One region of the Kineosporia sp. NBRC 101677 genome, then DNA from elsewhere that is predicted to be linked to it. Evidence: riboswitches for the same ligand, from Rfam matches in the RefSeq annotation. Region 1 holds a riboswitch; each other region holds the start of a gene.
What was found. A riboswitch is a leader RNA that binds a small molecule or an ion and turns the genes downstream of it on or off. The one in region 1 is predicted to bind cobalamin.
Positions count from the first base shown of each region.

Region 2: linked by a shared signal. The riboswitch ahead of QSK18_RS10330 (FecCD family ABC transporter permease) and the one ahead of nrdH (glutaredoxin-like protein NrdH) in region 1 are both predicted to bind cobalamin.
Region 3: linked by a shared signal. The riboswitch ahead of QSK18_RS17445 (ABC transporter substrate-binding protein) and the one ahead of nrdH (glutaredoxin-like protein NrdH) in region 1 are both predicted to bind cobalamin.

Region 1 covers NZ_BSTA01000006.1:527,542-537,660, reverse strand. The annotation lists gene QSK18_RS20530 (TetR/AcrR family transcriptional regulator) at 1-332, opposite strand, end outside; gene QSK18_RS20525 (SDR family oxidoreductase) at 430-1,218, shown strand; gene QSK18_RS20520 (hypothetical protein) at 1,240-1,830, opposite strand; gene QSK18_RS20515 (LLM class F420-dependent oxidoreductase) at 1,967-2,827, shown strand; partial or broken gene QSK18_RS20510 (MFS transporter) at 2,846-3,199, opposite strand; gene QSK18_RS20505 (Nramp family divalent metal transporter) at 3,312-4,538, opposite strand; gene nrdF (class 1b ribonucleoside-diphosphate reductase subunit beta) at 4,540-5,505, opposite strand; gene nrdE (class 1b ribonucleoside-diphosphate reductase subunit alpha) at 5,520-7,685, opposite strand; gene nrdI (class Ib ribonucleoside-diphosphate reductase assembly flavoprotein NrdI) at 7,664-8,071, opposite strand; gene nrdH (glutaredoxin-like protein NrdH) at 8,076-8,309, opposite strand; cobalamin riboswitch at 8,442-8,661, opposite strand; gene QSK18_RS20480 (DUF6766 family protein) at 8,934-9,608, opposite strand; gene QSK18_RS20475 (hypothetical protein) at 9,702-10,103, opposite strand.
Region 2 covers NZ_BSTA01000003.1:162,530-172,648, forward strand. The annotation lists gene QSK18_RS10320 (ABC transporter substrate-binding protein) at 1-312, opposite strand, end outside; gene QSK18_RS10325 (ABC transporter ATP-binding protein) at 309-1,136, opposite strand; gene QSK18_RS10330 (FecCD family ABC transporter permease) at 1,133-2,185, opposite strand; cobalamin riboswitch at 2,228-2,410, opposite strand; gene QSK18_RS10335 (GNAT family N-acetyltransferase) at 2,421-2,960, opposite strand; gene QSK18_RS10340 (prolyl oligopeptidase family serine peptidase) at 3,005-4,225, opposite strand; gene QSK18_RS10345 (ABC transporter ATP-binding protein) at 4,280-5,050, opposite strand; gene QSK18_RS10350 (ABC transporter substrate-binding protein) at 5,047-6,051, opposite strand; gene QSK18_RS10355 (FecCD family ABC transporter permease) at 6,084-7,187, opposite strand; gene QSK18_RS10360 (MFS transporter) at 7,363-8,649, shown strand; gene QSK18_RS10365 (hypothetical protein) at 8,600-9,418, opposite strand; gene QSK18_RS10370 (hypothetical protein) at 9,402-9,692, opposite strand; gene QSK18_RS10375 (L-serine ammonia-lyase) at 9,806-10,119, opposite strand, start outside.
Region 3 covers NZ_BSTA01000005.1:311,256-321,374, forward strand. The annotation lists gene pdhA (pyruvate dehydrogenase (acetyl-transferring) E1 component subunit alpha) at 1-454, shown strand, start outside; gene QSK18_RS17435 (alpha-ketoacid dehydrogenase subunit beta) at 511-1,482, shown strand; gene QSK18_RS17440 (dihydrolipoamide acetyltransferase family protein) at 1,475-3,454, shown strand; cobalamin riboswitch at 3,572-3,793, shown strand; gene QSK18_RS17445 (ABC transporter substrate-binding protein) at 3,822-5,342, shown strand; gene QSK18_RS17450 (ABC transporter permease subunit) at 5,297-7,105, shown strand; gene QSK18_RS35975 (DnaJ domain-containing protein) at 7,131-8,531, opposite strand; gene QSK18_RS17460 (dienelactone hydrolase family protein) at 8,528-9,295, opposite strand; gene QSK18_RS17465 (FadR/GntR family transcriptional regulator) at 9,428-10,119, opposite strand, start outside.

The DNA.
Region 1 (10,119 bases):
CTGAGCAGGTGGGGTGTGGAGGCGTTGCGGTAGACGCCTGCATGATCGGCGACGTGCTGGCAGAGTGCGCGCACCCCGGCCCGCATGCCGGAGTCCGTCCGGCTGCTTCCGGAGAGGTCCGGGTGATCGCCGGCGATGTTCTCCAGTTCTTCGCGCAGCAGGGTCGCCAGCAGGTCCAGAGGTGAGCTCGAGTGACGGTAGAACGTGTCGCGGGTCACCTCGGCCTCTCGGCACAGTTCGGTGACGGTGACGTCGGTGACCGGGCGTTGCTCGGCCAGGCGGTAGACGGCCACCCGCAGAGCGTCCCGGGAGCGCCGGAAGCGCGAATCCATCGTTCGAGTGTAGTCCCCGCCTCTATCTGACATGTGTCAGATAGAGGCGTAGAGTTCTTTCGGTCGGCACAGAGGCCGGCGCAGAAAGGACGCGAAAATGACCAGGTTCGAAGGTAAGACCGTTGTCGTCACCGGCGGTGCCCGCGGGATGGGCGCTGCCCACAGTCGTGGCTTCGTCGCCGAAGGTGCCCGGGTGGTGATCGCCGACGTGCTCGACGCGGAGGGCGAGGAGCTGGCCGGAGAGCTCGGCGAGGCCGCGCTGTACCGCCACCTCGACGTGACCGACGAGCAGCAGTGGGCCGAGGTCGTCCGGGCAGCGACGGCCGCCTTCTCCGCGCCCACCGTGCTGGTGAACAACGCCGGGATCGGCGGCAGCGGCACCCTGGTCGAGGACAAGACGCTGGCCGACTGGCGCAAGCTGCTCGCGGTCAACCTGGACGGCGTCTTCCTGGGCACCCGGGCGGTGATTCCCGGAATGAAGGCGGCCGGTGGCGGCGCCATCGTCAACATCTCGTCGTTCGCGGGGCTGATCGGCACGCCGAACGCGGCCGACTACACCACCAGCAAGTTTGCGGTCCGGGGCTTCACCAAGGCGGTGGCGATGGAAGTGGCCCCCTACGGCATCCGGGTCAACTCCGTGCACCCGGGCTACATCCGCACCCCGATCCTCGGGCCCCTGGGCGACGAGGTGGTGCACGGCAAGGTCGCGCTGGACCGGATGGCCGGCCCGGAAGAGGTGACCCGGATGGTCCTGTTCGTCGCCTCCGACGACGCCAGCTACTCCACCGGCGCCGAGTTCGTCATCGACGGCGGCTGGTCGGCGGGATCCACGGTGGGCATCGGGCAGACGAACGCGCAGTACTACCAGCAGAACTCGGAAAGCTAGAACGAGCCGCCGAGGGGCCGCTCAGTCACGGCCCCTCGGCAGCACGCTGAGGTGATCCAGGCCCTTAGTAGGCCCGTACTTCTCCAGCCACGCGCGGCCGCGCCGGGAGTCGCGGATCTGGAACGGCACGGACGCTGTCACCCCGACGATCCCGACAATGATCAGGACGTCCCAGGGCTCGAACTCGCCGTCCAGCAGATTGAAGGTCCACAGCAGCAGGAAGAACGGCACCATCCACAGCAGGCGGCGCTGACGCACCAGGCCCTGGGCGGTGTTGACGGCGACCTCATGGTCCCGCTCCTCGACGGGTTGCCCCGCCCTGACCGCCTTCACGACGGCCTTTCGCCGGTTCTTGTCGACTCCCAGCAACAGGGATGGCTGCGCCCAGGCGGTGCCCCTTCGCCGCAGCCAGACGACCAGGCCCAGTGGGATCAGTGCGGCCGCGGTCACGGCGAGGGTCAGGACGACCCAGAACAGCGGTGAGTCGCCGTCGGACAGGACGAACAGCACGCCGTACAGGAGCGGGGTCAGGACGATGGAGACGAGCGCAAGGATGCCCAGCCATCGGTTCTGCCTACGCCGGGCCCGAAGCACCACATCCGTCTCACTCATGTGCATGATCTTCACCGAGTCGGCGGATGGGCGCATTTCGGACGCGGGACCACGTCCTCGTTGACTGCGGTCGAAGACTGAGGTTGGCTACAGGGGCGCCGCCGCAGGTGCTCGAAGCTGAGAAGGGGTTGCCGGTTTGAAGCTCTCAGGTGTCGGTGTGTGGGACGGATGGCTGCGCTACGGCGACCCGCAGGAGGTGGCTCAGGCTGCGGCAGAGCTGGAGAGCCTGGGCTACAGCGCCCTGTGGATCCCGGACACCGGCGGCCCGGTCTTCGACGCCGTGCGCAACCTTCTGGCCGCGACCAACGAGATCGTGGTCGCCACCGGCATTCTCAACCTCTGGATGCACGAGCCCCAGGCAGCGGCCGCCGCTCACGCGGAACTGACGCAGACCTATGGGCAGCGATTCCTGATGGGCATCGGCGTCAGTCATGCCCCGATCGTGGACAAGGCCGAGGCCGGCCGCTACCAGAAGCCGCTGGCCGCCACCGCGTCGTTCCTGGACGGCCTCGACCAGGCGCAACCGACGGTTCCGGCCGAATCCAGGGTCCTGGCGGCGCTGGGCCCGAAGATGCTGGAGCTGGCTCGCCGCCGTACCGCAGGGGTGCACCCCTATCTGGTGACGCCCGAGCACACCCGGATCGCCCGTGAGGCGCTGGGCGAGGGGCCGCTGGTACTGCCCGAGCAGACGGTCGTTCTGGCCGGTTCGCGGCCGGAGGCCCGCCAGATCGGGACCGGCTGGCTCAAGGGCTACTTCGGGCTGCCCAACTACACCAACAACCTCCTGCGCCTGGGCTTCTCCCAGGAAGACATAGACACGATCAGCGACCGGGTGTTCGATGCAATGATCGCCTGGGGCGACGAGGGCGCGATCCAGGCCCGGATCGCCGAACACCGCGCTGCAGGAGCCGATCACGTGACCATTCAGGTGCTGACCGCCGAGGGCGTGGCCGATCCGCGCGAGCAGTGGCGCCGTCTGGCTCCCGCACTCGTGTAGACGCGTAGATCGAAGGCTCTACCTGGAGAAGCGCCGGCTGGAGGGAATGCAGGCAGCCGCCAGTGGCTCAGCCACGCAGACCACGGCCGCGCCGAACAGCACCGGACGCAGCCCGAAGGAGTCGATCGCCGGCGTGATCAGCGCCAGCCCCAGCGGGGCCAGGCCGTAGGAGACCAGGAAGTCCAAGGACGAGAGGCGGGAGAGCCGCTCCGGCGGAACCTCGCGCTGGGTCGCGGTGAACCGGGGTACGTTGAACAGTTCGATACCGACGCCGACCACGAAGTAGGTGGCCACGACGACGAGCGTGGGAGCACCGGTCGCCAGGGCCAGAGGCGCCAGGGCATAGAGTCCCAGGCCCGCCAGAGCCACCCAGGAACCAGGGGTGGCGGCGTGTCTCTCGGACTCCTTCGGCGCCTGAGCGAAGACCGGCCGCAGATAGCTGTTCTCGGCCTGCTTCGGCGGGATCCTTCCGGTTCTCAGTGGATCAGCCGGTGAAGGTCAGGCCCAGCAGAACCAGATTGAGGACGACGATGAGGACGCACGCTGCCCCCGCGGCAACGATGGTTGCGGGTTTGTTGCGGGCCTCGCCCATCACCGATCGCTGAGAGGTCAGGATCAGCAGGGGGATCAGGGCGAAGGGGATACCGAACGACAGAACCACCTGGGAGTAGATCAAGGCGGTGGTGGGGTCGGCGCCCACAGCCAGGATCGTCAGGGCCGGGATCGCGGTGATCAGACGCCGCACCAGCACCGGGATCTGCCGGTGCAGCAGCCCACCCATGATCACCGAGCCGGCGTAGGAACCGACTGCGGTGGAGGCCAGTCCGGAGAACAACAGAGCCACGGCGAAGCACAGGGCCGCCACCGGGCCCAGGGTGTCGCCGATGGCCTCGTGCACGCCCTCGATCGAGCTCACCCCGTCCAGGCCGTTCAGTGCTCCCGCTCCGATCAGCAACAGGGACAGGTTCACCGCTCCCGCGGCCAGCAGGGCCACCCCGACGTCGGTGCGAGTAGCCACCAGAAGCCTGGGTAACCGGTCGGTCTCGACCCGGCCGTGTCGTTCGCTGGCCAGGGCCGAGTGGGCGTAGATGGCGTGCGGCATGACCGTCGCCCCCAGCATCCCGACCGCCAGCAGCAGGCTTTCCTGCCCCTGCAGCCGGGGTACCAGCCCGCCGGCCAGGTCACCCGCAGCCGGCAGGTCGAACAGCAGCCCGGCGATGAACCCGGCGAACACCACACCGAGCATGACCACCACTACCCGCCCGAAACCGGCCCGCCCGAAGGCCAGGACGATCATCGAGACGGCCGTGGTGATCAGTGCGCCGGGCAGCAGCGGGATCCCGAACAGCAGGTTCAGGGCCAGTGCGCCGCCGACGATCTCGGCCAGGTCGGTGGCCATCGCCACCAGCTCGGCCTGCCCCCAGTAGGCCAGCCGGGCCGGGGCGGGCAGCCGCTCGCGCAGGAGCTGCGGGAGCGACTGCCCGGTGACGATGCCGAGCTTGGCCGAGAGAAACTGCAGCAGAGCGGCGATCAGGTTCGCCCCGACGATCACCCAGACCAGCAGGTATCCGAACTGGGCGCCGGCCGAGGTGTTGGTGGCCACGTTGCCGGGATCGACGTAGGCCGCCGAGGCGACCAGGGCCGGGCCCATCAGCAGAGCGATGCCACGCCAGCGGGTGACCCGCGAGCCCACCTCGGTGCCGGCGCTCATCTCAGAAGTCCCAGTCCTCGTCCTCGGTGTTCACGGCCTTGCCGATCACGTACGAGGAGCCGGAACCCGAGAAGAAGTCGTGGTTCTCGTCGGCGTTCGGCGAGAGCGCACTCAGGATCGCCGGGTTCACGTCGGTCTCGTCCTTGGGGAACAGCGCCTCGTAGCCCAGGTTCATCAGGGCCTTGTTGGCGTTGTAGCGCAGGAACTTCTTGACGTCCTCGGTCAGGCCGAGCGGGTCGTACAGGTCCTGGGTGTACTCGACCTCGTTCTCGTACAGCTCGAACAGCAGCGAGAACGTGTAGTCCTTCAGGTCCTGACGCTCGGCCGCGGTGACCAGCTCCAGGCCCTTCTGGTACTTGTAGCCGATGTAGTAGCCGTGCACCGCCTCGTCGCGGATGATCAGGCGGATCAGGTCGGCCGTGTTCGTCAGCTTCGCCCGGCTCGACCAGTACATCGGTGCGTAGAAGCCGGAGTAGAACAGGAACGACTCCAGCATGGTCGAGGCGACCTTGCGCTTGAGCGGCTCGTCACCGTTGTAGTACTCCAGCACGATCTCGGCCTTGCGCTGCAGGCTCGGGTTCTCCTCCGACCAGCGGAAGGCGTCGTCGATCTCCGGGGTGGAGATCAATGTGGAGAAGATGCTCGAGTACGAGCGGGCGTGCACCGACTCCATGAACGCGATGTTCGTGTAGACGGCCTCCTCGTGCGGGGTCAGCGAGTCCGGGATCAGGCTCACCGCCCCGACGGTGCCCTGGATCGTGTCCAGCAGCGTCAGACCGGTGAAGACCCGCGTCGTCATCTGCTTCTCGACATCGGTGAGGGTGGCCCACGACTGGATGTCGTTGGACAGCGGCACCTTCTCCGGCAGCCAGAAGTTCCCGGTGAGCCGGTCCCAGACCTCGAGGTCCTTCTCGTCCTGCAGTTTGTTCCAGTTGATCGCGGAGACGCGATCGATGACCTTGACCATGGTGTTCGAACCTCTCAGAGCATGCAGGAGACGCAGCCCTCGACCTCGGTTCCCTCGAGGGCGAGCTGGCGCAGGCGGATGTAGTACAGCGTCTTGATTCCCTTGCGCCAGGCGTAGATCTGCGCACGGTTGATGTCCCGGGTGGTGGCGGTGTCCTTGAAGAACAGCGTCAGCGACAGTCCCTGGTCGACGTGCTGGGTGGCCTCGGCGTAGGTGTCGACGATCTTCTCGTAGCCGATCTCGTACGCGTCCTGGTAGTACTCCAGGTTCTCGTTCGTCATGAACGGCGCCGGGTAGTACACGCGTCCGAGCTTGCCCTCCTTGCGGATCTCGATCTTGGAGACGATCGGGTGGATCGAGGAGGTGGAGTTGTTGATGTACGAGATCGAGCCGGTCGGCGGAACCGCCTGCAGGTTCTGGTTGTACAGGCCGTGCTCGCGCACCGCCTCGGCGAGAACCGCCCAGTCCTGCTGAGTGGGGATGGCGATTGAGGCGTCCTCGAACAACTGCTTGACGCGGGCCGTGCGCGGGACCCAGGCCTTCGAGACGTACTTCTCGAAGTACGAACCGTCGGCGTACTTCGACTTCCCGAACCCGGCGAAGCTCGTACCACGCTCTCGCGCCAGCAGGTTCGAGGCGCGGATGGCGTGGTAGGCCACCGTGTAGAAGTAGATGTTCGTGAAGTCCAGGCCCTCGTCCGAGCCGTAGAAGATGCGCTCGCGGGCCAGGAACCCGTGCAGGTTCATCTGCCCGAGGCCGATCGCGTGCCCGCCGGCATTGGCGCGCTTGACCGAGGGGACCGATTCGATGGACGTCTGGTCGGACACCGCGGTCAGCGCGCGGATCGCGGTCTCGATGGTGAGCCCGAAGTCGGGGGAGTCCATCGTGTGCGCGATGTTGAGCGAGCCCAGGTTGCACGAGATGTCGCGGCCGATGTGGTCGTACGACAGGTCGGTGTTGAACGTCGAGGGGGTGGAGACCTGCAGGATCTCCGAGCACAGGTTGGAGTGCGTGATCCGGCCCTCGATCGGGTTCGCGCGGTTGGCCGTGTCCTCGAACAGGATGTAGGGGTAACCGGATTCGAACTGCAGCTCGGCCAGGGTCTGGAAGAAGTCGCGAGCGTTGATCTTCTTCTTGCGGATCTGGCCGTTGTCGACCATGTCCCGGTAGTTCTCGCTGATGCTCACGTCGGCGAACGGCTTGCCGTACACGCGTTCCACGTCGTACGGCGAGAACAGGTACATGTCCTCGTTCTTCTTGGCCAGCTCGAACGTGATGTCCGGGATCACCACGCCCAGCGAGAGCGTCTTGATCCGGATCTTCTCGTCCGCGTTCTCCCGCTTGGTGTCCAGGAAGCTCATGATGTCGGGGTGGTGGGCGTGCAGGTACACCGCACCCGCGCCCTGGCGCGCGCCGAGCTGGTTGGCGTACGAGAAGGAGTCTTCCAGCAGCTTCATCACCGGGATCACCCCGGAGGACTGGTTCTCGATGTGCTTGATCGGGGCGCCGTGCTCACGGATGTTGCTCAGCAGCAGCGCGACTCCGCCGCCGCGCTTGGAAAGCTGCAGCGCGGAGTTGATGCCGCGGGCGATCGACTCCATGTTGTCCTCGATGCGCAGCAGGAAGCACGAGACCGGCTCGCCGCGCTGGGCCTTGCCCAGGTTCAGGAAGGTGGGCGTGGCCGGCTGGAAGCGGCCCGAGAGGATCTCGTCCACCAGCTGCAGGGCGAACGTCTCGTCGCCGTCGGCCAGGGCCAGGGCCACCATCGAGACCCGGTCCTCGAAGCGTTCCAGGTACCGCTTGCCGTCGAACGTCTTCAGCGTGTACGAGGTGTAGTACTTGAACGCGCCCAGGAAGGTCGGGAACCGGAACTTCTGCGCGTACGCGTGCTGGTACAGCCGCTTGATGAAGGCCCGGTCGTACCGGCCCAGCACCTCCGGCTCGTAGTACTTGTTCTCGACCAGGTAGTCGAGCTTCTCGTCCAGGTCGTGGAAGAACACCGTGTTCTGGTTCACGTGCTGCAGGAAGTACTGCCGCGCCGCCTCACGGTCCTTGTCGAACTGGATCTCCCCGTCCGGACCGTAGAGGTTCAGCATCGCGTTCAGCGCGTGGTAGTCGAGGCTCACCGGAGCGGTCTCGATGACCTGTAGGTCGTCCTTCAGACCGGCTGTCGTTGCCAAAATCGTTCCAATCCATCGCGGACGCGCTGCACGTCCTCAGTCGTTCCCATGAGCTCGAAGGCGAACAGGTACGGAACCTGGCACTTCGCCGAGATGATGTCGCCGGCCACGCAGTACGCGCTGCCGAAATTCGTGTTGCCCGCCGCGATCACCCCGCGCAACAGCGACCGGTTGCCCTCGTCGTTGAGGAACCGGACCACCTGCCGCGGCACCGCCCCGCCCTCGTTGCCCCCGCCGTAGGTGGGAACCACCAGCACGAAGGGGGACTGGGCGTGGAGCATGGGCTCGGTGGGGCGCAGCGGGATGCGCTCAGCCTCCACGTTCAGTTTCTGAACGAAACGATGCGTGTTCTCCGAGGCGCTGGAGAAGTAGACCAGCGAACTCACCGGATCAGGCGGGCTGGGCGGCCAGGGCCTTGATGCGGTCGGGGCGGTAACCCGACCAGTGCTCCTCGCCGACCACCACGACCGGGGCCTGGAGATAGCCCAGCGACAGCACGTACTCACGGGCCGTGTCGTCCTGGGTGATGTCGATGACCTCGTAGGCGAGGCCCGCCTTGTCCAGGGCGCGCTTCGTGGCGTCGCACTGCACGCAGGCCGGCTTGCTGTACACCGTAATCGTCATAGCTCTCTTTTCCCGATCTTCTGGAACCAGGTGCGCGAGAGCCGGAAGACGGCACAGCGGTGCCCAAGGAGGCAGTCTGCTGAGCCGTCCGGTTCCGTCCCGCGCGGCACCACGGACGCGCCCACCCTCATCGGGGCGGGCGCATCGCTGGCAGGTCTTCGGACTCGCGGGCATGCCGGGCCGCAGACCCAGCACCTAGTAACCGTCGCTTCCCAGACGCGCAGGCGCACCCAGTGCTGTTGACGGCGGTCGTTCCCACTCACCGCTGCGGGGCAGCCCCGGAGTCACACCGGGTTCCCTCTTACGACGGCCCACCTGGATGGCAGGACGAACCAGCAACATCACGCACCATATGCCGTAGGTGGCCGGGTGCGCCAACACCACATCTAGTGCGCGTGTCCTGATCGATGCCCTATAGCAGATGGGCGCGAAGAGCGGATCAGGTGTGTTGGCAGGCGGTGGCGAGCGTGAGGATCAGCGGTGCGAGAGTCTCGAGCGACAGAACGTGATCAGCGGTGTGGCGCGTTCCTCGGTCGCCGCGGGCGTCCGGGTGCTGAGCGGTGCTCTGCGAGGTGGCGGCAATCACGGTGTCGCTGAGGCGCGGCAGCGCACGGCACTGGACGTTCAGCCCTCGACGCCGGTGCTGTCGTGGCTCGATCCGACCGGCTTGGACTCCGGTGACCCTCGCTGGCGCAGGTAGATGGAGAACACGGCCATCGAGCCCACGGCCAGGAACTCCGACTGCCAGTTCTGCATGGTCCGGCTCCAGAAGTCCGGGGAGCCGAGATAGCCGGCCCAGCTCACCGGCGCCTGGAGCTGGGCGATCTGCTGCTCGTTGTAGGCCACCTGACCGGTCAGGGACTGCACGAACCAGCAGGCCAGGAAGATCAGCCCCATCACCAGCCCCAGGCTGTTCGAGTACAGCGCGCTCACCCAACCCCCGGCCCGGGCCAGGCGCGGAGACTTCGGGGTGATGTAGGCGCCGACCTTCTGGTCCTTGTCGCTCTCGCGCCCGGCCTTGTCCAGCGGCTTGGACTCGGGCGAACCGCGCTGCAGCAGCCACGTGGTGGCCACGATGAACAGCAGGAACTGCAGGAACTCGCTCTGCCAGTTCTCGGCCACGTCGGTGCCGAACGAGGACGAGGTCAGGTAGCGCCCCATCGTCACGGTGGCCAGCCCGTTGCTGACCTGCTCGGCGTTGTGGTCGGCCAGTCCGGCCACCGCCTGCCCGGCCAGGGCAAGCAGCAGGATGAACCCGAAGAACAGGCCGAGCGCGTTGTCGTGAAGGAATTTACGCATGGGTCAGCGGGCCAGCAGGGCGAGCACGAAGAAGTAGACCAGCCCGCCGGCGATGAACAAGGCGTAGGCCGCGAAGAGTAGACGCATGAGCTCTCATCCTCCCGAGACGGCACAGTCGTAGGGAGCCGAGCCCTGTTCGGTGCAGCCGGCACCGATCACCTTCCAGCCGTCCGGGAACTCGGACAGGAACATCGTGTCGGTAGCGGTGACGACGAACGCGCTGCGCCCCTGGCGTTCCACGCGCTCCAGTCCGGACGGTGCGGGCAGATCCTGATTGAGGACGGCGTCTGCGCACGTTTGCGAGGCTTCCTCGGCAAGGCTTGTGGCGATCTTCGGGGACAGCAGGGCGCAGGCTCGAGCGCCGTCCTGGGAGCCGACGGCCTGACTGAAACCGGCAGCCACGTCCCCGGCCTCGGAGGCCGCGCCGTCGCTGCCGCAGGCGCTCACCAGGAGCACGGTGAGTCCGGCCAGGAATGCACTGGCGGTGCTGCTCAATCGGTGTCACCTCACC
Region 2 (10,119 bases), on a different contig from region 1:
GTCGCCGACCACCTTGAGCTGGTCCACCCGGGCGTCCGGGTAGGCCAGCTCGAGCACGTCCTGGTCGCGGGCCATGCCGGTGACGGCGACCAGCTCGTCGCGGGCGCCCACCGCCAGGGCGATCGAGATGATGCCACCGTCGTAGGCGTAGAGCTCGGTGACCGGCGCGTCCACGCTCACCTTCTCCCCGCAGTTCTCCACGGTGATGGCGCCCGCGCCGGAGGCTGCCTCCGGCGAGTCGGAAGAACTGCAGGCGGTCAGGACGGTGCAGCCCAGGGCGAGCACTGCGAGTCTCGTGGCGGGGCGGTTCATCTGGTCCGGGTTTCCTCTCGGGGGTGGATGAGCAGGTGGGGCTGGTCGAGCTGGGGATGGGGCACCTGCACCGAGCCGACGCCGAAATGGGCGTCGACGTGGGCGGCGCTGAGAACGTCGGCGGGTGGACCGATCGCGACGATGCGGGCGGGTCTGGCGCTGATGCCTTCCGGCCGGCCGACCACCGCCAGGGTGTCGAAGAAGCGCAGCGCCAGGTCGAGGTCGTGAACGGTGGCGACCAGGGTCTGCGACTGGGTGGCGAACACCTCGAGAAGCCGGAGCTGCCAGGCGACGTCGAGCTGGTTCGTGGGCTCGTCGAGCAGCAGCACGGGGCACTGCTGGGCCAGACCGCGGGCCAGCACCGCCCGCCGCCGTTCGCCTCCGGAGAGCTGGTCGCACGGCGAACTGATCCGGTCGGCCAGGCCCACCGCGTCCAGAGCCGCCTCGACCACGGCTCTTTCGTCCTGGCCGCCGCGTGACCAGGGGCGGGTCCGGGGCACTCGCCCGAGGGCCACCAGTTCACCCACGAGCAGTTCCGCGGCCACGACTTCTTCCTGCGGCACGAAGGCCAGCCGGCGCGCCCGCTCCCGGGACGCAAGGTGACGGGCGTCCTCGAGGTGCCCTGAGGCGTCTGCAATCTGAACTTCTCCGGCGCTGGGGCGCAGCACTCCGGCCAGAACGCGCAGCAGGGTGGATTTTCCCGCGCCGTTCACCCCTACGATGCCCAGGCGTTGCCCGGCCGGAACGTCCAGGTCGATGTCGCTCAGGATCTCGCGGCCACCGAGCTGGGCCGACACGCCCTTCACGCGCAGGGCCACGGTCATCGTTCGCCGCCGAACCGGTACTGGCCCCGGCCCATCAGGAGCAGGAACAACGGGGCCCCGATCACCCCGGTGACCACGCCCAGCGGAATCTCCTGCGGGCGAACCGCCAGTCGGGCGAGAACGTCTACCCAGAGCAGGAATACACCACCACCGAGGGCTGCGACGGGCAGCAGGACCCGATGCTGAGCGCCGACCACCAGCCGGGCCGCATGCGGCACGATCAGCCCGACGAAGCCGATCCCCCCACTCACCGCCACCAGCACCCCGACCAGCACCGCCAGGCCGACGAACAGGGTGGTCCGCAGGGCGACGACGTTCACTCCCAGGGCTGCGGCCGTGTCCGAGCCGACGGCCAGGGCGTCCAGCCAGCGGTGCAGGGCGAGCATGCCCAGCGCCAGCACGGCCACGAGAAGTGCCGGGATCCAGAGCTTTTCCCAGGTGGCGCCGCCCACGCTGCCGAGCATCCAGAACATCACCGAGTCCGCGGCCCGGGGGTCGTCGCTGAGGAAGACCAGGAACGAGGCAATCGACGAGAGTCCGGACGAGAGAACGACTCCGGACAGCACCAGCCGCAACGGGGTCAGCCCGCCCTGGGTCATCGCCACCAGGTAGACCAGCAGGGCCGAGCCGATCGCCCCGAGCAGGGCGCCGCCCGAGACCGCGTAGATGCCGAACCCGGCCAGGGAACCGGTGGTGATCGCCGCGGTCGCCCCGACCGACGCGCCCGAGCTGATGCCCAGCAGGAACGGGTCGGCCAGGGGATTGCGCACCAGTGTCTGCATTCCGGCGCCGGCCACCGCAAGTCCGGCACCGACGACCACCGCCATCAGGGCACGCGGTAGCCGCAGCTCCCAGACGATGACGTCCCAGCGGCCCGGTCCGCTGCCGTCGAGACGGTCGGTGACGGCGGAGACCACTTCACCCAGCGGGATGTGCTCAGAGCCGAACGCCAGCGAGATAACGACGCTGACCAGGCACGCCACGGTCAGCGCGGCGGCCAGGGGCCAGAACTTCAGGCGGCGCCGGGCAGGGGTGGGCGACGGGTCCACGCATGACCTCTCCAGTCCCGGGCCCTGGTCGCGAGAGCCCGTCGACGAACACGTGAACCGACAGGTCTTCGGACTCGGGGTCAACCGGTGGCACGGCCTTCCCAGGGAGAGGCTCCCCAGTGGCGAGTCGTGCCGCCGTCGCCCTTACCGCTGCGCGCCAGTCCCGGAATTGCACCGGAGTTCCCTGGCATCCACCCGGATGCGATCGGTTCGTGCCGGAGGCTAGCACGCGGGACTACTGCTGCATCACCCAGGTGGGCACCGGCTCGTCGATCTCGGCGACGACCTTCCAGCCGGACCGCTCGTACAGGGCCACGTTACGGCGGGTGGCCGTCTCCAGGTAGGCGGGCAGCCCGGCCTCGGCCGCGCGCTGCAGCCCGGCCTGCATGACCGCCCGCCCCAGACCCTGGCCGGTGTGGTCGGGGTGGGTGCCGAGAACCCCGAGATACCAGTACGAGGACTCGGGGAAGGCGGCGTGCACGACCTCGTCGTAGGCGCGCAGCCGGGACGCGGCGGGCTCCGGCAGTTCCAGAGGGCTGCTGGCCGGGGGCGTGCCCGGCGGTTCCCAGATCGCCACCGAGACACCGCCCTCGACGGTCCAGATCGCCCCCATGCCGACCCTCTTGTCGAACACGTGACCGAAGAAGGCGGCGGCGCCGTGCTCGTACTCCTCCTGGTCGGGGAAGATGTGGCGCAGCACCGGATCGGACGAGAACGCGGCGACCAGGGTGCGGACGATCGGGGTCCGGTCGGCGGGAGTGGCTACAGAGATCACGGGGTCAGCTTCTCATCCCGACACTCCCGCCCCGGGCATACGGTTCAGGTGCGTTGCCGGGCCATCCACTGCCAGACGTGGGTGCCCTTGATGCTGGGATCGTTGCGGCCCACGTAGATCCACGACCAGTGGCCGGGGAACCTGTAGCCGTTCCAGACCACCTCGTCGTAGAGCGTCACCCGCGAGCGCGGGATCAGTTCGCTCGCGTGCACGGTGTTGGCCTGCGGGTCGACGGTGGCGTCGTCGAGCGAGGTGACGAGCCAGGTGGGGGTACGGATGGCCCGGAGCTCGGCGTCCGGGATGAGCGGCGGGTTACCGGCCACCACGCCGCAGATCGGCACCGAGGAGGCGAACAGGTCCGGGTAGGTGGTGGTCATCTTCAGACTCATGTAGCCGCCGTTGCTGCACCCGACCACGTGCACCCGGTCGCGATCGATCGGGTGCCGCGCCGACACGTCCTCAATCACCTTCCTGATCATCGGGGCGAACCGCGGGCCGTCCTCCATCCAGTACGAGGTGCTCTGCGGGGCAACCACATACGCGCCGCCGAAGATCTTCTGCCCCTCCCGGGTGGCGAAGCCGAGCGCACCCCGGTTCGCGCGCAGCGTGGTCTCGTTGTCGTAGTAGCCGTCCGGCAGCGAGGCGCCCTCGCCGCCGCCGTGCAGCCAGACCACCAGAGGACGCTTGCCCCGCCCGGAAGGCGTGTAGAGCCGGTACTTCAGGCCGTTGCTGATCTCGTGGTGACCGAACGCGTCCACCTCGGGGTTGACCAGCCTGCCCTGCTCGAAACGCTCGATCAGCAGGGGCTTGCCGAACCGCCGGGGCACGGGTTGGTTCTGGGTGATCGTGTATTCCAGGTTCAGTCGCACGTTCCGGCTGCGGGTCACCACGTAGCCGAGCGTCGCCGCACCGGGTTTCCCCTCGCCGTGCTCCAGTTCGAGCACGATGTTGCCGCGGTGATCCAGCCGCGCCCGGGTGACCACCCGGTCCAGGTCGTACCCACTGGCGCCCGGGATCGGGCTGGTGGCCTTCGCGTGCACGGTGAACGTGCTGGTGGTGAGGCCTTCGGCGGTGATCGGGCCGAGCCGGTCGGTGTCCAGGGTGACGGCGGTGACCTGCTCACCCCCGTCGAGGGTCTCGGCCTCGAGCCGGAACCGGGTGGGCCTCTCGTCGGCTCCGGCGCCGGCGGCGTTCGTGATGCTCAGGGCACCGGGCAGAACCAGGCCGGCGGCTAGGACGCTGCGGCGACCGATGGGCTGGGGCATGCGAACTCCTGTCCTCGTCTTCCTTGACTGGCGGACAGGACCAGGCTCGCATGCTCAGATTCCGGAGAAAACCCTCGGTTCGAAGAGTAGATGGATGCCGCCCTTGTGCTCGATCCGTTCCACGCCGATGCCGTAGACCCGCTCGATCAGGCCGGCGTCGATCACCTCGGCGGCGGGCCCGGCCCCGGCCACCCGGCCGTTCTCGAGCAGCACCAGGTCGTCGCAGTAGCGGGCGGCGAGGTTCAGGTCGTGCAGCACCACCACCACGCTGGTGTCCAGATCCCTGACCAGGCTGAGGATCTCGTGCTGGTAGCGGATGTCCAGGTGGTTGGTCGGCTCGTCGAGCAGCAGGTGGCTGGCCTGCTGGGTGAGCGCACGGGCGATCAGCACCCGCTGCTTCTCGCCGCCGGAGAGCCCGGCGAAGCTGCGCGGGGCCAGGTGCAGGGCGCCCACCCGTTGCAGGGCGGTCCAGGCGATCTCCTCGTCCTGGGTGCTGGTGCGGGCGAACGTGCCCAGGTGCGGGCCGCGGCCCAGCAGCACCATCTCGGCCACCGTCATGGTGGTCTCGGTGCCGTTCTCCTGCACCACCACGGCCAGGTGCTGGGCCACCTCGCGGGCGCCCAGCTCCCCCAGCGGCCGGCCGTCCACGCTGACCGTTCCCGAGGCCGGCCGCAGCGAGCCGTACAGCAGCCGCAGCAGCGTGGTCTTGCCGCTGCCGTTGGGCCCGATCAGGCCCAGCACCCGCCCGGTGCGGGCGGTGACGGTGACGTCGTCGACCACCGGGCTCTTGCCGTAGGCGAACCGCAGCCCCTCGGCCTGGATCACGGCTGGGAGCCGAATCGCTCCATGATCGCCTCGAGACCGTCGATCGCCAGGGGGCTCGGCGGCTCGGTGAAGTTGAACAGCTGGGGCATCACGTCGCCGTTGGCCACCGCGGTGAGCTTCTCGGCCCCCGGAAGGTCGGTGATCGACTTGGTGACCGCCTCGGGGTCGCCGTCGGAGTACAGCAGGATCAGCACGTCGGGGTTCAGCCCGATCAGCTTCTCCAGGGTCACCTCGAACACCCGCTCGTCCACGTCACCGAAGACGTTGGTGAAACCGGCGGCCTCGAGCTGCGGCTGGGCCATGCTGCGGGTGCCGTAGGCGTAGGTGACGCCGCCGCCGACGGTCGGGTAGAGCACTGCGGCGGTGCGGGGTTCGGTGCCGGCCGCGCTCTTCTCGACCGAGGCCAGGCGTTCCTTCAACGCGGCGACGGCCTGGTCGGCCTCGCTCTGACGGTCGAAGACCTTGCCGTAGGTCTCCATCTGGGAGTAGATGTCGTCGAAACCGGGGTCGGTCAGGCCTTCTCCGCACAGGCCCGGCTCCTCCATCAGCGGGATCGAGACCGCGTCGAGGGTCTCGCGGTTCAGGTTGTCGGTCTCGCCCAGCACCAGGTCCGGCTCCTGGCTGATCACGATCTCCTTGGAGATCTGCAGGTGACCGCTGGTGTCGGTCTTGTCGGTGAGCAGCGGGATCTTGGCCAGGGCGGCGTTGGTGGCGTCGTCGTAGTAGGCCTCCGGGTACTGCCCGGCCCGGGCGGTCACGTCACCGAGCACGCCGAGGGCCTGCAGGTAGGGCACCGAGGCGCTCTTCAGCAGCACCACCCGCTCCGGCTCGGTGCTGAAGGTGACGTCGGCGCCGCAGTTCTCGACCGTGACGGGGTAGTTGCTGCTGCCCCCGGCGGCGACGTCGCTGGTGTCCGCCTCGGACGAACCCCCGCAGGCGCTCAGGAGGAGCAGCGCCCCGGCTGCCGTGGCGGCGATGGCGGGGCGGGTGATGACTGGCATGAACGTGCTCCTCGACTGAGTGTTCAAAGGTTCTAGGCGCTGGTGGCGTGCAGGCGGCGGATCAGGACCAGCAGGAAGGGCGCCCCGACCAGGGAGGTGATGATCCCGATCGGCAGTTCCTGGGGTTGCAGCAGGGTGCGGGACAGGGCGTCGGCCCAGACCAGGAAGATGGCGCCGAGCAGGGCGGCGACCGGTACGGCGCGCGCGTGCGGGGCCCCCACCAGGCGCCGGGCGACGTGCGGGATCACCAGGCCGACGAAGCCGATGCTGCCGGAGGCGGCCACCAGCACGCCGATGCACAGCGACACCAGCACCAGCAGGCGGGTGCGGAACCGGTCGGGCGAGATGCCCAGGGTGTGCGCGGTCTCGTCGCCGATGGCCAGCGCGTCCAGACGGCGGCCCCACAGGGTGAGCAGGCCCACGGTGAGCAGCACCACGGCCACCACGATGCCCAGCGAGACCCCCCAGCGGGCCAGGCCCAGCGAGCCGAGCAGCCAGAACATCACCGAGCGGGAGCCCTCGGCCGAGTCCGAGGCGAAGATCAGGAAGCTGGTCAGGGCGTAGAGGGCGTAGCCGACGGCCACCCCGGCCAGCAGCAGGCGCACCGAGGTCACCCGCCCGCCGCTGCGGGCGATCAGGAACACCAGGAATGAGGCGGCCAACGCCCCCAGGAAGGCGGTGAAGGGCAGCGCGTTCTCGCCGAAGCCGACGCCGACCCCGAACAGGATCGCCGCGGCCGCCCCGCTGGAGGCGCCCGAGTTGATGCCCAGCAGGTAGGGGTCGGCCAGCATGTTGCGCACCATCGCCTGCAGGGCCATGCCGCAGACGGCCAGGCCGGCCCCGACGCACACGCCCAGCAGCACCCGGGGCAGGCGGACCTGCCAGACGATCGCGTCCTGCGGCAGGCTCCAGGTCGGGGTGCCGGGCAGGCCGAAGAGGTGGTGGCCGATGATCCGGGCCACCGAGGCCGGGCCGATCGCCACGGCGCCGACGCCGACCCCGAGCAGGACGCTGACCACCAGCAGCCCGGACAGGCCGATCAGCCAGGCCGAGCCGCGGCGGCGCTGCCCGGACAGGCCGAGGTCGGAGACCTGGGGCTGCAGGGACCGCCTCTCGCCGACGAGTTCCCCCGCCATGTCACCCACCTTCGGTTCACGGCCCGCAGTGCACCGGCCGTTGTTGCGAAGCCTATGCAATAGAGCTCGGAGGCATGACGCCGGACTGCGAGATCTTTGCAACAGTCGGTGGCAAGTGCGGATCTGGAGCCTACGCTGACCTGGTCCACCCGTCCGGAGGCCGTGAGGAACGTCCGTGCTCAGCGCCTACCGCGGCCTGCCCGCAGCCAGCCGGCTGCTGATGATCAACATGTTCGGCATCAACCTCGGCTTCTTCCTGGTGCTGCCCTTCCTGGCCGGGTACATGAACGGCCTGGGCTACGCCGCGGGCACCATCGGCCTGGTCCTGGCCCTGCGCATGCTCGCCCAGCAGGGCCTGACCCTGTTCACCGGGGCCGCCGCCGACCGCCTGGGCGCCCGCCCGATGATCATCCTCGGCTGTGCCCTGCGGGTGCTCGCCTTCGGCCTGTTCACCCTGGTCGGCTCGCTGCCCGGGCTGATCGCGGCGGCCATGCTCACCGGTCTGGCCGGGGCGGTGTTCGGCCCGGCGGTGCGCGCCTACCTGATGCAGGACGCGGGCGAGCGCCGCGCCGAGGCCTTCGCCCTGCTCAACACCGTGGGCCACGCCGGTGCCCTGATCGGCCCACTGCTCGGCGCCCTGCTGATCGCCGTGGACTTCCGCCTGGTCGCCGGGGTGGCCTGCGCCGTGTTCGCCGTGCTGACCCTCGGCCAGGTGCTGGTCCTGCCCGCCCGGCCGGTACCCCGGCTGGAGACCAGCTTGCTCCAGGGCTGGCACGAGGTCCTGACCAACCGCCGGTTCCTGCTCTTCGCGCTCGGCGGCTCGGCCTACTTCGCCCTCTTCGGGCAGCTCTACCTGGCCCTGCCGGTGGAGGCCCAGCGGGTCTCCGGGGTGGAGGCCGCGGTCAGCGCCGTGTTCATCGCCTCGACCCTGATCGGCATCTTTGGCTCGGTGCCCCTGACCTCGTGGTTCAAGGCCCGCTACAGCGAGGGCGCCTCGATGGCCGCCGGTCTGGCCCTGATGGGCGCCGGGTTCGGGCCGCTGGCGCTGGCCGGCCCGGCCCTGGCCGACGCCCCGGCCGGGCGGTGGAGCACCGGCGGTCTGCTCGCCGTGCTGCCGGTGCTGCTCGGCACGGCCCTGTTCACCGTGGGCACGGCCGTGGCCAACCCGTTCTCGATGACCCTGCTGCCCCAGGTCGGCAGCGAGCGCCTCGGGGGCACCTACTACGGCTTCTACTACCTGGTGCAGGCCCTGGCCGCGACCGTGGTGAACGTGGCCGTGGGCCAGTTGCTCGACCGCTTCGGGCAGGGCCCCGGCCGGGCCCTGCCCTTCCTGTTCCTGCTGCTGGTGGGGCTGGCCGGAGCGGGACTGATCAGCTGGATGTCCGGCACCGGCCGCCTGGCTCCCCGAAGCCCTAGCGGCCGTCGCTCGACCAGTGGTTCCGGTCGACCGCAGCCGGGCTGAAGTGGTGCACGCCGTAGCTCGCCCCCACCGCCATCAGCCGGGCGTTGGTGCCGTCCTGCGGGCCGGAGGTGATCCGCACCGACTTGCCCTCGGCGTTCTTGATCTTCACGCTCGGGCCGGACCAGGACACGGCCATGTCGATCGCGTCGCCGGTGTTGTGCCGGCTGCGCAGGGCCGGCGGGGTGGCCAGGGCGGAGTCCACGCCGAGCGCGCCGAGCAGCTGGCGGGCCGCCGCGACCGAGGCCTGGGTGTCCGTCTTGCCGGTCTTCGTGCGGTGCTGCCAGCACACCTTGGGCGCCGGCTCCGAACCCACCGGCACGTAGGCGGGCACCTCGGCCGGGGAGATCTGGCCCTTGGCGATGCGGTAGCTGAAGTGCATCAGGTACGAGCGCTGGGGTGAGCGCAGCGAGGAGGTGGGACGCACGGTGATCCCGGCGTTCGTCATCGCGGCGACGAACTTCTCCACCCGGGGGCGGAAGCTGTCGTTCAGCAGTTCGACCGCGCTCTGGCCGCCCGGGAAGCGGGTGTTCCAGGCCGGGCCGCTGAGCTGCTGCGGGGTGCACATCAGGGTCAGCGCGGTGGCCGCCGACTCGATGCTGCAGCCGCGCTTGTCCTTGTCCTGCAGCACACTCGCCTTGGCGGTGATCCGGTAGGCCTGCCGCGCCGCCACCCCACCGGGGTAGTTGCGGCCGACCTTCCACACCTTGGCGTCCTTGGAGCCGCCGAGCTCGGCGGTCTGGGCCGCCCGGCCGTCACCCCAGTCGATCACCACGCGGAAGCGGCAACCGGCGGTGCTGACCGCGCTGGACCAGACTCACCTTCGGGTCGCTGCTGACGCAGCTGTCCCCGCCGCTGAGGCAGGCGTGGTCGGGCCTGTCCGAAGAGGTGGAGAGACCGCCGGCCCCGAAGGAGACCGGAGCCTTGGACGCCTTGGGTGCCTTGGACGCCTGGGGCGCCGCCGAGGCGGCCGAGGCCGAGCCCACGAGAAGACCGAACGTCGCGATCGTGCTGATCAGGGCGTACCGAACCGTGCGCGTGGACATTCGCCTCATTCCGTTGAGCTGCCGTGGGTGCCACTTGCGTGCCACGGTCTCTCTCGGCCAGGCCTGTCCCCTGTTTACGCCTCTCCGGAGCGTCCCTCCCCCGGCCTAACGGCTCAGCACTCCACCACGTTGAGCGCCAGCCCGCCCCGGGCGGTCTCCTTGTACTTCACCGACATGTCGGCCCCGGTCTCGCGCATCGTCTTGATCGCCTTGTCCAGCGAGACGTGGTGGATGCCGTCGCCGCCCAGCGCCATCCGGGCCGCGGTGATCGCCTTCACCGAGGCCACCGCGTTGCGCTCGATGCACGGGATCTGCACCAGCCCGCCGACCGGGTCGCAGGTCAGCCCCAGGTTGTGCTCGATCCCGATCTCGGCCGCGTTCTCCACCTGTTCCGGTGTGCCGCCGAGGATCTCGGCCAGCCCGGCGG
Region 3 (10,119 bases), on a different contig from region 1:
CAAGGGCATCGGCTACGGCATCCCCTCCCACCTCGTCGACGGCAACGACGTGGCGGCCGTGTACGCAGCCGTGCGGCAGGCCGTCGAGCACGCCGCCGCGGGCGGAGGCCCGGTCCTGATCGAGGCCCGCACCTACCGCGTCGAGGCCCACACCAACGCCGACGACGCCACCCGCTACCGGCACGACGACGAGGTCGCCTACTGGCTGGAACGCGACCCCCTGCGCCGCCTCGAACTGTTCCTCGAGCACCAGGGGCACCCGCTCGACCTGGTGCAGATCTCCGCCGAAGCAGAAGAGGTGGCCGCAAGCGTGCGAGCCCGCAGCACCGGCGGCGTCGCACCCGAACCGGGCGCCCTGTTCGAGCACGTCTACGCCGACCCACCGGCTTCCCTCGCCCGGCAGCGGGCCGATCTGCAGGACGAACTCCAGCGCGACGAGGAGGCCACCGCGTGAGTACCACCGTGCAGCCCGTCAAGGCCGTCGAAAGTGCCGCGGCACAGTCCTTCTCCCTGGCCGGGGCCCTGAACCGCGCGCTGGGCGACGCCCTGGCCGAGGACGAGCGCGTGGTGGTCCTCGGTGAGGACGTGGGGCCGCTGGGCGGCGTGTTCCGGGTCACCGACGGCCTGGCCGCGCGTTTCGGCGACACCCGGGTGTGGGACACGCCGCTGGCCGAGTCCGGCATCGTGGGCACCGCCATCGGCATGGCCATGAACGGCCTGCGTCCCGTGGTCGAGATGCAGTTCGACGCCTTCGCCTACCCCGCGTTCGAGCAGATCACCAGCCACCTCGCCAAGATGCACAACCGAACCAGAGGACGAGTGGCCCTGCCCATGGTGGTCAGGATCCCCTACGGCGGTGGCATCGGTGGGGTCGAACACCACTGCGACTCCTCCGAGGTCTACTACACCCACACCGCCGGCCTGCGCGTGGTCACCTGCTCCACCCCCGGCGACGGCTACCGGTTGCTCCGCCAGGCCATCGACTGCCCCGACCCGGTGATCTTCCTCGAACCCAAACGCCGCTACTGGGCCAAGGAGACCACCGAGCTCACCACCGACGGCCCCTCGATCGGGCAGGCCCAGATCGTGCGGCCGGGCCGGGACGTCACGGTCATCACCTACGGCGGCACCGTGGCCACCGCGCTGGAGGCCGCCACGGCAGGCGCCGAGGAGGGCTACGACCTGGAAGTCGTCGACCTGCGCAGCCTGAACCCGTTCGACGACGAGACCGTCACCGCCAGCGTGCGCCGCACCGGCCGCGCCGTCGTCGTGCACGAGGCCGGAGGCTTCTGCGGCTACGGCGCCGAGGTCGCCGCCCGCCTCACCGAGCAGTGCTTCCACCACCTGGCCGCACCGATCCTGCGCGTCACCGGATTCGACATCCCCTACCCGCCACCCAAACTGGAGGCCCACCACCTGCCCAGCCCCGACCGGATCCTCGACGCCGTGAGCCGCCTGCAGTGGGAGGACGAGAATGCCTGACTTCCTGCTGCCCGACCTGGGCGAGGGCCTGACCGAGGCGGAGATCGTGGGCTGGCTGGTGCAGGTCGGCGACGAGGTCACCATCGACCAGCCGGTGGTGGAGGTGGAGACCGCGAAAGCCTCGGTGGAGGTACCGGTCCCGTTCGCCGGCACCGTCACGGTGCTGCACGCCGAACCCGGGGTGATGCTGCCCGTCGGCGCACCACTCATCAGCGTGGCCGAGAAGGGAGCCGACGAGGCGCTGGGGAGAGCCGGCACCGAGGCTGGTGGTGACAGCGGTGCTCACCACCGGGACCACGGCAGCAGCGGCAGCAGCGGCGGCACCGTTGTCGAGGGCAGCAGTATCGGCTGGGCCAGCGGGATCACCGGGACCGAGCAGGCCAACAGGGCTGGCCAGGCCGCCGGGGTCAACAGGATCGGGGAGGCTGACAACGCCGACAGGATCGGCGAAGCCGAGATCGGCTCGATGGGCGGACTACGCGAACCCGGCATCGAGATCGCCCCGCCCCAGCCCACAAGCACCGGCACAGACCCTGGCGAAGGCACCGGCGAAAGCGTCGGCGGAGGCACCGGCGCCGGTGAGGCGAGCGGCAACGTGCTGATCGGTTACGGCACGCCGGCTACCGCCCGAACCCGGCGCCGCAGGCCGATCCGGACCGGCTGGGCCGCGCCCGGAACGAGAACACCAGACCTCGACGGACGGCTCGAGCCCACCCTGAATGAACCGGGCAACCAGCCGGGCACGGAGCAACGGCCTGGGCGAAAGCCTGAGCGACGACTGGAGCCGGGGCAGGAGCCACGACCTGAGCCGGCGCCGGGACATGCGAACAGCACTGTTGTGCGCGTCATCTCGCCCCTGGCCCGCCGGATCGCTCGCGAGGCCCAGCTCGACCTGCGACTGGTCACCGGCAGCGGACCGGACGGCCTGATCATGCGCGCCGACATCCGTCGTGCCCTCGAGGAACGTGGTGCGGACGCCCGGGCAACCAGCCGGTCCGCTGACCTCTCCGAGCAGGGGGTTCGCAGCGGCGTGGGTGCACCCGCCGAATATGCCGAGCCTGCTGCACATTCACGGTCCGCGGCACATTCACGCCCCACTGCCGACGCACGAGCCACTGTCGACGCTGGACCCGTTACCGACTCGCAGGCCACCACCCACTCACGGCCCGCTGCTGACTCGCAGCGCGCACTGAGGAGCGGGCCCGCAGACCCGGCCGACGACGTCCTCGGGTTTGACCGCCTGCCCCTCACCGGCGTCCGTCGTTTCGCTGCGGAGAAGTTCTCCCGTTCCCGCCGTGAGATCCCCGAAGCCACCATCTGGGTCGACGCCGACGCCACACCGTTCCTGGCCGCTCGCAGCGCCCTGAACAGCTCCGCCCACAACGCCGCCGGCAGCAGCCAGCGGTCAGGCGGGGCGCCGGCCCACTGGGCGTCCCCGGCCCAGCCGGTCAGCCTCGTCGCCCTGCTGGCCCGGTTCGTGGTGGCCGGCCTGCGCCGCTTCCCCGAGCTCAACGCCACCGTCGAGGACGGCGAGATCCACCGTCATCACGCCGTCCACCTGGGCTTCGCCGCCCAGACCGACCGGGGGCTGGTGGTGCCGGTCGTGCGTCACGCCGACCGGCTCACCACTCGGGAGCTGGCCGCCGCCCTGCAGCAGAAGACCGCGGCCGCCCGCGACGGCCGGATCACTCCGGCCGATCTGACCGGCGGCACGTTCACGGTCAACAACTACGGGGTGTTCGGCACCGACGGGGCCGCGGCGATCATCAACCATCCCGAGGCCGCCATCCTGGGCATCGGGCGCATCGTCGACCGGCCGTGGGTGCTCGAGGGGCAACTGGCCGTGCGGAAGGTCACCCAGCTGACGCTGAGCTTCGACCACCGGGTCTGCGACGGGGCCACCGCGGGTGGGCTGCTGCGGTTCGTCGCCGACTGCGTGGAGAACCCGGTCACCGCCCTCGGCGACCTCTGAACCCCGGCCCGGCCCTCGGCCGTCGCAGCCCGCCCACCCCCGACGGAGGCGAAACCTGATGAGATGAACAGGCATTCATGCATTTCGGCCCGCCTTGCCGCCACCGCCACCGGTGATCTAGGTTGACGAGGCCGTGGTGCTCGGGAATTCCGGTGCAGGACCGGAGCGGCCCTCGCCACTGTGATCGGGAAGGTGCCGGTTCGCGTAGTCCGAATCGGGCGCCACTGGGCCCGGCACGACGCCCCGACGAGCTCGTCGAGGTGGCGCGCAGGCCTGGGAAGGTGCACCGGCAGCGTTCGACCCGAGAGCCAGGAGACCGGCCACGGCACTGTTTCGCAACCACGAGGTGCTGGAGGCGGTCCGTTCCATGGACCCTGCACGTTCTGCCAAGACGATCACGACGCTGATCGGGGCGACAATCGTCCTTTCACTGGCCGCCTGCGGCGGTGGCTCCGACGACCAGGCCGCAAGCGGCTCGGGAGAACGCAAGACGCTGCGCTACGCGTACGCCTTCACTCCGGTCGCCGCGCTCAGCCCCTACAGCGACGACGCGGTGACCAGCTACGGCGTGGGCGCCACGGAGACGCTGGTCAAGCTCGACGCCTCCGGTGCGCCGGCCGCCTCACTGGCCACCGGCTGGGAGCAGACCGACCCCGCCACCTGGGAACTCACCCTGCGGGACGGAGTGAAGTTCCAGGACGGAACCGCGATGAACGCCGAGGCCGTCGCTGCGTCCCTGACCAACGCCGCCGAGGCCGAGCCCGCCCCCCGCGCCCTGTCCGGCACCGAGCTGACCGTGAGCGCCGTCGGCGAGAACGCGGTGAGGATCGTCACCAAGACCCCCGACCCGGTGCTCGTCCAGCGCCTCACCTCCCCCGAGCTGGCCATCCTGGCCGAGAAGGCCTACGCCGACCCGGCCTCGCCCTCGGTGGTCGGCACGGGCACCGGCCCGTACACGATGACCGCCCTGAACGGCACCACCTCGGCCGACCTGAGCGCGAACCCGGCCTACTGGGGCGGCGAGCCGGCGCTGGCCGGGATCGAACTGAGCTTCGTGGCCGACGGCGACCAACGGGCCTCGGCGCTGCGGGCCGGGCAGACCGACCTGGCCCAGGCCCTGCCCGCCGACCAGCTCGAGCCGGTCGGGGCCGAGAACGTGCTGGCCGTGCCGCTGCCCCGCACCGTCTCGGTGCACCTGATCCAGAGCTCCCCGGTGTTCTCCGACCCCGGCAAGCGCGAACTGGCCCGCGAGGCGATCGAGGGCCTCGACCTGGCCGGCACCATCTACGCCGGGGCCGCCGACCCGGCCCAGGGCCTGTTCTCCACGGTTTCCACCTGGGCGCAGAACCGCCCGGCCCCCACCTACCCGCAGGCCGAGCCGTGGGGCGCGAGCCAGACCCCGAAGCAGATCACCCTGGCCACCTTCGCCGACCGGCCGGAGCTGGCCGAGATCGCCACCGTCGTGGCCGACCAGTGGCGCAAGGCCGGCTTCGACGTCAAGACGGTGGTGCAGGAGTACAACCAGATGGAGTCCGACTACCTCAAGGGCACCTACGACGCGGTGATCATGAGCCGCTCCTACGGCCAGGACACCGCCGACCCGATCAGCTACCTGCAGGCCGACTTCGGCTGTGAAGGCGGCTACAACCTCAGCCGGTACTGCGACCAGGACCTGGACCAGGATCTCGCCGAGGCCGCCGGGCAGGCCGACGTCGAGACCCGCAACCAGGCCGCCGTGGCCGCCGAGCACACGGTGCTCTCCCAGGTCGCCGTCATCCCGCTGATCCACGACCGCACCCAGTTCGGTGTCGCCGACGGCCTCACCGGCCTGGCCGCCGACCCGTGGGAGCGCGCCGTGATCACCGCCGCGACCGAGCTGGACGACTGACCGCGAACCTGGGCAGCAACCTGGGCAGTCACCTGCGTACCGGGGGCCGATTCGTCCGCGCGGCCCCCGGTACGGTCGGGGCGTTCCTGCTGCTTCTGCTCGTCGTCGCGGCACTTCCCTGGCTGCGCGGCGAAGACCCGGCCCAGACCGTGCTGCGGGTGCGCTACACCGCCCGAGGCGACGACCCGCAGGCCGTCGAGGCGCTGCGCCGGCAACTTGACCTGCCGTCCAACCCGTTCTCCGGTGTCCTGAATTGGCTGCTCAACGCCCTGCGGGGAGACTTCGGCACCAGCTGGGTCAGCAGTCAGCCCGTCGACGACCTGGTGCGCCCAGCGCTGAGCACCTCCCTGACGCTGGCCGGAACTGCCTTGGTGATCGCCGTACTGGTCGCCGGTCTTCTGCTGACCCCTGCCCTGGAACAACGACCGTCCAGAACAGCCCGGCTGCTCACAGGCCCGGTCCCGGCAGCACTCGCAGCCCTGCCGGAAGTAGTGCTCGCCGTCAGCGGGGTCCTGCTTTTCGCCGTCACCTGGAACGTGCTGCCCGTCTTCGGCTGGAACGGCCCGGCGAGCGCGGTTCTCCCGGGTCTGGCTCTGGGACTGCCCGCCGGCGGGCTGCTGGCCAGGATGCTCACGGCCACGGCAGAGCAGACCCTGTCTGACCCCTGGGTGCGCAGCTGGCGGGCGAGCGGGCTGGACCGGCGTCCCCTACGGCGGGCTGTGGTGCGGCGTCTGGTCGCGATGGGAGCGCCGCAGATCGTGGTGGTCGGCATGTCGATCGTGGGCTCGTCGGTCGCGGTGGAGAAGGTGTTCTCCATCCCCGGCGCGGGCACGCTCGCCCTCGACGCCGTCCTCGCCGAAGACCTGCCCGTCGTTCAGGCAGTGCTCGCCAGTTTCGTGATGGTCGGGCTGGCCGCTGCGGCGGTAGCTGCGGCAGTGCACCGGGCACTCGCCGTGCCCGAGGCGGAGCGCACCATCGGGGTAGCCGCCCAGTTGGGGTCAGGGAACTATGGACGTCGGCGCTGGGCAGCCGTCGCACTGCTCACTCTGTTGGTTCTCACCATCGCGGGCGGCCTCTTCCGCGACGGCACCGTGACCGATCTGTCGTTGCGCCTGGCCTCTCCCAGTCTGGCGCACCCCTTCGGCGCCGACGCCGTGGGGCACGACCAGTGGGGACGGCTGGCCGAGGGCACCCTGCTGACCGTCTCGCTGGCCGCCGGGATCTCCGCCCTGGCCCTGCTCATCGGTGCGCTGGTTGGAACGGTGGGGGGCCTGACCCGCTCGGGTTCTGCCCCGGGCGCCTTGGACGTACTGGCCACGGTGCCCGCGAACCTGGCCGGTCTGCTGGTGGCCGCCGCTCTGGGTCCTGGCCTGGCCGGGGCGTGCCTGGCGGTGCTCCTGGTCGCATGGGTTCCCCTGGCCGTGCACGCCCGAACCCTGACCGCAGAAACCCGCTCCGCGGGTTACATCAGCGCCGCCGTCCTCGCCGGCGCCACCCCATGGCGTCTCCTGCGAGTGCACATCCTGCCCGCCGTACTTTCTCCCCTGCTGCGCCACGCCCTGGTCCGCCTGCCCGCGGCCGCCCTGGGCATCGCGGGCCTGAGCTTCCTGGGACTCGGCGCCGACCCCGACCGCCCCGAACTGGGCGCCATGCTCGCCGCCGGCGTCGGATACCTCTCCAGCGCCCCCTGGCTGGTCATCGGCCCGGCCGGCGTACTCGTGATCCTGGCCGTCCTCACCAGTTCCGACCGCCCCGAACGCTGACCCGCCAGCGCTGAAGAGCGAAGCATCAGAACGGGATGCGCACAGCCACCAGCAGCCCGAGAACCAGAACGAGCACGGCGAGCACCAGAGACTCCACCCGTATCCCGGCACGGCGCCTCCGCTGCGGGAACACACGAACCCCGAGACGCGGCACACCTACACGCGGCAGAGTAGGCAGCCCCAGCCTGGGTGCGGAGGGAAGTCCGAGACGCGGCAAGGGAGGAAGACCCAGCCGGGGAAGGCGGATACGCCGACGCCGACGTGAACTCGGCCGACCCCCAGCGCCAGCGGAAGAGAAGATAGGCCGGAATGGAGCTGCAGCCGGGCCCGGATTAGGCGGTGAGCCAGCCGCGGCCGAGGCACCAGGCGGGCCAGACGTGTCCGCTGCAAAGCCCCCCGCGGCGCTGCCCGACGCAAAGGCCCCCGCCGCGCGGACCGGTGCAGAATCCCTCACCGCGCCGTCCCGTGCCGAAGCGCCCGCCGCATCGTCCCGCGAAAAAGCCCCCGAGGGGCCGTCCGCCGGAAAGCCCCCTGCTGCGCTATCCGGCGAAAAGGCCCCCGCCGCGCTATCCGGCGCAGAAGCTCTAGCCGCGCTATCCGGCGCAGACGCCCCCGCAACGCCACCCGAAGCAAAGGTCGCCCGAGCGCCGCCCGCCGAAGACGCCCCATCCTCATCGCCCGCAGATGCAGACGCCGAAGGCGCAGCAGCCGATCCAGACGCGGCCCCAGGAGGCGAAAAGGCCTCCTCCGAGCCCGCCGATCCGGCCGCCGAAGCAGCCCGCCGCGCGGCATCCGCCTGCAATCGCTGTTCCCGCCGCCTCGCTACCTCAGCTCGGCTGACCTCCAGGAGAGTCTGTTCCGCAGTAGGCGGCCCCGACGCCCACTCGCGACGCCCCTCACCGTCACGTTCCCACTGCTGACGCGCCTGACCCCCAGCCCAACGCGCACTGTCGCCGCGCCGATCGTCTGTAGGTTCGGCGGTTTCACCCCACGGAGCCGCAACCCGCGGCGCCTGCCAACCAGCCCGGCTACCCCGGCCGTCCCGCTGCTGCCGTTCAGCCCACTCCGCCGCCCGCTCGGCCATCCGTTCCTGGGCAACCGTCCGGAACGACCCCGTCCCCGGAGAAGTACGGGGCGGAGAATCGGGCACGACCGGCGCCAGGACCCGACCCCACTGCGGATCGTCCCGGCGCCGGTCGAACACGAACCGCTCGTACTCGCTGCGATGGCGGGTGAGCCAGCGATGGGCGATGGAGACGTGCTGCGCCTCCTGCGGGTCGCCCTGGCCACCGCCCAGGTCCGGGTGCAGTTCGCGCATGCGCCGGCGGTAGGCCTTGTTGACCTCCTCCCGCCCAGCCGTCTCGAACACACCCAGCACCTGGTAGGCGCTACGGCCGTCGAGCTCGTGGAAGCGGGCTGAGATCACCCGCCAAGCGTCTCACCGAACAGGTCGAGCATCGCCCGCCAGCTACGCCGGTCCGCCTTCTCCCGGTACACCGGCAGCCCCGGCAGCGTGAAGGCGTGCGGCGCACCGGCATACGTGGTGATGGTCCAGTCCAGGTCCTCGCGGGTACGCATCTCCTCCTGGAACTTCACCACCGCCTCGTCGGGCACCACCGGGTCAGCACCGCCGGTCAGGATCAGCAACGGGCCGGTGATCTTGTCGACGTCGGCCGGCTCGTGCGAGATGAGCCCACCGTGGAACGAGACCGTGGCCGCGAGCGGGGCTCCCGTACGGGCGAACTCCAGAGCAGCGCTACCCCCGAAGCAGTAACCGATCACCGCGATACGGGCGTTGTCGGTGCGGGGGTCCAGCACCACCCAGTCGTACGCCGCACCCACCCGGGCGCGCAGCAGCGGCAGGTCCCCGTAGTACTTGCCCGCCTCGGCCTCGCAGTCCTCCTGCTTCTCGAACCGGCGGCCCTTGCCGTACACGTCGGCGCAGAACACCAGGTAGCCGAGCCGGGCCAGCATGTGGGCGCGGGCCTTGGGGTAGTCGCCGAGGCCGTGCCAGTCGTGCACGAGGACGATCGTGGGCTTCGGGCCGGGGACGGCGGCGTCGTGCACGAGGAACCCCTCGAGCGGCGCGCCGTCGTGGTCGTAGTTGACCACCTCCTCCTCGATCCGCGAGTCCGGTCCCAGCGGCACGCGGTCGACGAGCTCGGCGTGGACGGGGGAAAAGTCGGTCACTCCAGGACTCCCTGTTCGAGAACGGGCCGGACAACGACCTTGAGGACGCCGGTGGCCACCGACGGCCCCCCAGGTCACCGGCGGGCGTTTGGTTGCTTTCTCAACAATACTGGCCCGGCCTCGACCGGCGACTCAGCACCCGTCAGTCACCCAGCCGGTCACGTCGATCCGGATGTACGTCTCGCGCAGTCCGCTCAGGTGCGAACGCATCGCCCGGCGGGCACCCCGGCTGTTGCCCTCGCGCACCTGCTGCAGGATCTCCTCGTGCTCGCAGGCCACCCGGCCCCAGAAGTCCGGGCCCGGCTCGTCGCGGTGGAAACGCTCACGCAGCACGGTGAAGACCGGCCGGGCCATCATCTCCAGCAGCGGATTGCCCGAGGCCCGCAGCAGCAACAGGTGGAAGCTGCTGTTCATGTGCAGGCGCTGCGGGTCCTTCGCCTCGGCCAGGCCGGTGACGCTGAGCTGCAACTGCTGCAGGTCGTCCTCGGTGCGCCGCCGCGCGGCCAGTTCGGCCGCGGGAACCTCCAGCTGCGAGCGCATCTCCAGCAGGTGCCCGGCGCTGACCCGGCCCCGTGAGAGCAGGGTCAGCGAGGTCTCCAGGTGGCCGACCACGTCGTCGGGCGAGGGTTCGGCCACGAAGGTGCCGCCGTTCACGCCCCGCGCCGAGGTCAGCAGCTTCTGGGCGGAGAGCACCCGCAGGGCCTCGCGCAGAGTTCCCCGGCTGACCCCCATCCGTGCAGTCAGCTCCCCCTCGGCGGGCAGCCGGTCGCCGGGCCGCAGGTGCCCGTCCACGATCATCCGGCGCAGTTCCCCGGCCACACGCT